2 linked regions of the Priestia megaterium genome follow. The protein of the gene in region 1 interacts with the protein of each later gene in a pairwise test. Links are inferred from orthologs where the notes say so. Each region holds a gene or a part of one and is shown on either strand. Other genes may lie near its edges.

Region 1 (2,995 bases):
AAGTTCTGCCATATTTTTTACTGCTGCTGTTCCTGCATGTGTACACCCTACTACTGCAATTTTCATAGATGATATCCCCCTTAGGATTATAGAAAATATAATATTGTGAAGTTTTTCACATATATTGTGAAATGTTTCACATATCTTTTACAATTCTTATTATACAAACATGTTTGTCCTTTTTCAAGATATATGTGAAAAAAATCACATACTTTTTTTAAAAAATATGTTACAGGTTGATTGAAGGAGCTTTAATGCTTGATATAGCGCGTTTTTAAGCTGCACTTTTTTTGCTTATAAGTATCACAATGTGCATTTTGCTGCTGAGGTTTTTCATCAGCTTATGTACGCAGCAACTCACTGTCCAATAAAAAATAAGACGGATAAAAATAAACAGCAGAAATAAACATATAGTCCAGTAAGACTCCTACTCCACTCCTATAACTCTAACAAAGCTTATAAAACCGAAAAAAGTACGATACAATAGTATCGCACTTTTCATCTTTACTTTTCTTTTTTATCTTGAAGGGCTTGTTTCAAGGCATCACCCAAGCTTGAACCAAATGCTCCGTCATCGTTGTATTTGTTAAGAAGCTTTCGTTCCTCTCGTTTTGAAATCTTTTTCTTTTTGTCCTCAGCTTTCTCCACTACTTGACATGAACGGCATTGGAAATACGTACCTGCTTTTCCCGAATGAATTTCCATTCGCTTGTGACACTGCGGACAGCGTCGATTCGATAGTTTAGGGTCTTTTGCGCGTCTATAGCTGCACTCAAGGCTTGAACAAACAAGCACTCTTCCTTGCTTTGTTTTCTTTTCTTTCAAGAAAGAACCGCATTCCGGACATTTAGAGCCCGTTAAATTATGAGGTTTGTACGTTTGATTACTTGTTTTTACTTGCTTGACAAGCTTTTCTGTTTGTTCGCGAATATTCGTTAAAAACTCTTTTGCATTTCCTTTTCCTTTAGCAATTGCTTCTAAATCACGTTCCCACTTAGCCGTAAGCTCAGGAGACTTTAACTCATCTGCTACTAAGTCAATCAGCTGCTTCCCTTTTTTGGTTGCGTGCAGACGATTATTTTGGCGATCAATGGATTCATTTTGCAGAAGCTTTTCAATAATATCTGCACGTGTTGCGGGCGTACCTAAATTATGTTTTTCCATTTGTCCAAGAAGATCTGCTTCTGTATAGCGCTGCGGCGGCTCTGTAAATGCACTTTTCATCGTTACATTTTGAATGAGCAGCTTGCTGCCTTCTTCCATATCAGGCAGCTTCACCGTTGCTTCTGAGTCTCCACCAGAAACTTTTTTGAAGCCTGCATTTACGACTTGCTTTCCGCTTGCTACTAACTGTTCCCCATTTACTTCAAGCTCTGCTTTAACTACTTCATACTCATATGCAGGATAAAATAATGAAATAAATCGCTTTGCAATTAAGTCATACAGCTTTCGTTCATCAGCTGATAAGTCCTGTAAAAACACAGGCTGATCCGTTACGATAATAGCATGATGATCACTTACTTTTTCGTTATTAACCACTCGCTTTGGCAACTGTGCATTTCTTAAAATTGGTCGAACCTCTTCTTTATATACAGCAGAGATGCTTTCCAAACGCTCTTTCATAGTAGAAACCATATCTGTTGTTAAATAACGGGAATCTGTACGTGGATACGTGACTAACTTATGCTGTTCATATAACTTTTGAAGTACATTTAATGTCTTCTTAGCAGAGAAGTTAAAGCGTTTGTTAGCATCTCGCTGCAGTTCGTTTAAGTCATAAGGAAGCGGCTGCGCTTCTTTATGCATTTTGCGCTTGATTGTTTTCACTACTGCTTCACCTGATAATGTTGAGTGCAGCTCTTTTGCACGTTTTTCATCAAAAATACGCTTTTCGTTGCCCTTTTGCCAAGCTGCTTCAAAAGATGAAAACTGAGCTGTAAGCGTCCAATATTCACTAGGTTTAAATGTGTTAATTACCTGTTCACGCTCAATTATCATCGCAAGCGTCGGTGTTTGTACCCTTCCTGCCGATAATGGTTCTTCGTATTTAGTCGTTAACGCTCTCGTTACGTTTAAACCGATAAGCCAATCGGCTTCTGAACGGCAAACCGCTGAATCATACAAGCGATTAAACTCTTTTCCTGGTTTTAACTGTTTAAACCCGTCACGAATTGCTTTATCTGTTTGAGACGAAATCCAAAGGCGTTTAAACGGCTTGTTCCAGCGTACCTTTTCCATAATCCAGCGTGCTACAAGTTCTCCTTCACGCCCTGCATCAGTCGCAATAATTAACTCTCCAATATCCTTTCTTTTTGCTAGATCGGATACTGTGCGAAACTGAGAACTCACTTTACGAATTACTTTTAATTTCATTTTCTCAGGCATGATTGGCAGATCTTCTAATCGCCATGTTTTATATTGGTTATCATAATCCTCTGGTGTTTGTAATTCAACTAAATGACCGAGTGCCCATGTTACGACATACTTTGGCCCTTCAATATACCCTTTTTTTGTTTGTGTGCTGCCAAGTACGCGCGCAAGATCACGTGCTACACTTGGCTTTTCTGCTAATACAAGTGATTTCATTTTATGTATACCTCCAATTCACTTGTTCCATTATACATGATTGTATACTTTTTGTACGACTACAAGATTAAGTTTACATAATAATATTACAATAAATAAAGCTGAAGAATTTCTCTTCAGCTTCTAGCTACTTCTTTTTATAAAATAGGCGCGAGATAATTAAACCGATAGCTCCTAAGACGATAAATAACAAGGCCCGTATAGCCATTGGGATAAAAGGTAAATCGTATAAAACGAGTTTAAAAAGTGTTAAGAACAAAATGCCCACGCCGATATACGTCGCTGTTTTAAACGTTTGAAATGATCCTATTACAAATGCTGCAATGGACAGCCCTAGCCAAACGGCCGTCATAATAAGCGTTTGCGGATTAGCGGAAAGATGATTGGTGCCAGCGGCCGTAACTTCCGT
Region 2 (3,075 bases), 2.2 Mb from region 1 along the record:
GATTTAGCGTTTATCGTAAACCTAAGTTTACGCGAAACGTTTACTCGTTCGATGAATACCGTGTTAACAGTTGTAATTGCAGTTGTAGCGCTTCTTCTATTCGGAAGTGAATCAATTCAAAATTTCTCAATTGCCCTGTTAGTAGGTTTAATTCTTGGTGCATATTCATCTGTATTTATTGCTGCTCAGCTATGGCTTGTGTGGAAAGGAAAACAGTTGAAGCGCGAGGAACAAAAAGAAGTAGAAAGCAAGTAATTCAAAAACGTGCGAAGTGTTCGCACGTTTTTTTGTGCGTGAAAATTCAAGCCGTACTGTCAGAAAAATGTGCTTATTTTCTTTCGTTGCTCCATTTCATCCACTCTAGTATAATAATGTGGGTTAAGGGGTGAAGAGACATGTTACAGTCAAAAAAACGTTGGAATGTTCAAGAATGTGATGAACAACTTGTTAATGAATTTGTAGAAAACCTCAATATTACACCTCTAGTAGCTTCGTTATTACTTAATAGAGGCATGACAACAGTAGAAGCGGCACGTGAGTTTTTACACGTTGATGTACAAACGTTCCACGATCCGTTTTTATTGCACGATATGGACAAAGCAGTAGCTCGTATTCAGCAAGCAATTGATCATAATGAAAAAATTATGATCTATGGAGATTACGATGCGGACGGCGTCAGCAGCACTTCCGTTATGTTATCTGCTTTACAGCAGCTTGGCGCTGATGTTGATTTTTATATTCCTAATCGCTTTACAGAAGGTTATGGGCCGAATAAGGCGGCATTTGATAAAATAAGTGCAGGCGGCTATCAGCTGGTGATTACGGTAGACACAGGTATTTCGGCTGTCGAAGAAACTGCGTATGCACGTGAATTAAATTTTGATTTAATTATTACTGATCACCACGAGCCGGGGCCGGTTTTACCGGATGCTTATGCAATTATTCATCCAAAGCTGCCGGGAAGTACATATCCATTTAAAGAACTGGCAGGTGTAGGAGTGGCTTTTAAACTCGCTCATGCGCTGTTAGGGGAGCTTCCGGAACATTTGTTAGAACTAGCAGTGATTGGGACGATTGCTGACTTAGTTCCTTTAGTCGACGAAAACCGCTTAATTGCTCGTAAAGGTCTTGACTATCTCAAGCTCACGAAGCGCACCGGAATTGAAGCGCTGCTGAGCGTATGTGGAGTAAAGCGTGAAGAAATTAATGAAGATACAATTGGATTTGCGATGGCTCCTCGTATTAATGCAGTAGGACGTCTTCAAGATGCAGACCCAGCTGTTCATTTGCTTATGACCACAAATGCTGAAGAGGCAAAAGGTTTAGCTAAAGAAATTGATACGTTAAACAAGGAAAGGCAGCAAATCGTAAACGATATTACAGAAGAAGCCGTTGAATTTGTTGAAGGTATGTATCCTCCGGATGAAAACAGCGTTCTTATTGTAGAAGGAGAAGGCTGGAATGCAGGCGTTGTTGGAATTGTCGCTTCTAGGCTCGTAGAAAAGTTCTACAGACCAACAATTGTACTAAGTATTGACTCTGAAAACCGTATTGCCAAAGGTTCAGCAAGAAGTATCGAAGGCTTTGACTTATTCGCGAACTTATCTAAATGCCGTGACATTTTGCCGCATTTTGGAGGGCATCCAATGGCAGCCGGCATGACATTAAACAGCGATGATGTAGAAGAGCTGCGCAGACGTCTTAATGAACAAGCAAGCGACGTGTTAACCGAACAGGATTTTATTCCAATTACATCAGTTGATACAGTATGCACAACAGAGGAAATTACGCTAGAAAACATTGAACAAATGAGTGCGCTTGCTCCATTTGGTATGCATAACCCGAAGCCAAAAGTTCTCATTAAAGATGTCCATACAACATCTATGCGGAAAATTGGTGCTAATAAAAATCATTTAAAACTCGTGTTTGAAGACAGCGGTGTATCGGTTGATGCAGTAGGATTTGGGTTAGGCTATATATTAGATGAAGTATCTCCTATAGCTAAAGTATCATTAGTAGGTGAACTATCTATTAATGAGTGGAACAATATGCGCAAGCCGCAGCTGATGGTGGAAGATATTTCTGTAGATGAATGGCAGATGTTTGATTATCGCAGTGCGGTTGATGTCAAACGTTTCTTTCAGCAGGTATTTACGGATCAAATGAAAGTTGTTGCTTTTCACGCTTCAACAATTGATAAATACAAGTCGCTGCTGCCGATGGAGCATGTTGTTCTTATTCAAAATGAAGAACAGGCAAAAGCATGTATGCTTGCAGGGGAACAGATCGTTTTATTAGATTTGCCTCCTTCACAGAAGTGGCTTGAATGTTTGTTTGTCCAAGGTATCCCTTCTAGAATATACGCTATTTTCTTGACGGAAGAAGACCATTATTTTGATACAATCCCAACTCGCGATCATTTTAAATGGTTTTACGGCTTTTTAGCGAAAAAGGGTCCATTTGATTTAAAACGCTACAAAGAAGATTTAGCGATTCATAAGGGCTGGTCAAAAGAAACGATTGATTTTATGGCAAAGGTGTTTTTTGAGTTAGAATTTGTTACAATAAACAATGGCTTAATTTCGTTAGTGAAAAATTCTACGAAACGTGATTTAATAGAATCTGCGACTTATCGCCAAAAGCAGCAGCAGATTGAAATAGAAAAAAACTTTATTTATACGTCATATGTACAGCTTAAAAATCAATTTCAAGATATTTTTGAGCGTTCGATTGAATGAGGAGGCAACATTAGAATGAATTTTAAAGATTATATTACAATTGTACCTGACTGGCCAAAACCAGGTATTACATTTAAAGATATCTCAACATTAATGGATAACGGTGATGCATACCGTGCCGCAACGGATGAGATTGTAAAATATGCTAATGATAAACAAGTTGATATTATCGTAGGACCGGAAGCTCGCGGATTTATCGTTGGTTGTCCAGTAGCATATGCGTTAGGTATCGGTTTTGCACCTGTTCGTAAAGAAGGAAAATTACCGCGTGAAGTAATCAAAGTAGATTACGGTTTAGAATACGGTAAAGACGTATTAACGATTCACAAAGATGCAA

What was found. The genes of interacting proteins can lie anywhere in the genome.
Region 2: the proteins of LIS78_RS11750 (region 1) and recJ interact in binary tests that used the Escherichia coli proteins (3 or more experiments, as listed by UniProt). The link is inferred for Priestia megaterium from one-to-one orthologs.

The regions. Positions count from the first base shown.
Region 1 is NZ_CP085442.1:2,326,681-2,329,675, reverse strand. What follows is about bases 46-2,962. They hold LIS78_RS11750 (DNA topoisomerase III), read right to left. Parts: upstream 2,587-2,962; coding sequence 505-2,586; downstream 46-504. Other genes in these bases: LIS78_RS11745 (DUF2339 domain-containing protein), read right to left, coding at 2,714-2,962; LIS78_RS11755 (FAD-dependent oxidoreductase), read right to left, coding at 46-66. Also shown: more of LIS78_RS11755, read right to left, coding at 1-45; more of LIS78_RS11745, read right to left, coding at 2,963-2,995.
Region 2 is NZ_CP085442.1:4,513,522-4,516,596, reverse strand. Bases 70-3,066 are described here. They hold recJ (single-stranded-DNA-specific exonuclease RecJ), read left to right. Parts: upstream 70-395; coding sequence 396-2,738; downstream 2,739-3,066. Other genes in these bases: LIS78_RS23465 (adenine phosphoribosyltransferase), read left to right, coding at 2,754-3,066; secDF (protein translocase subunit SecDF), read left to right, coding at 70-255. Also shown: more of secDF, read left to right, coding at 1-69; more of LIS78_RS23465, read left to right, coding at 3,067-3,075. UniProt on the Escherichia coli protein: Single-stranded-DNA-specific exonuclease.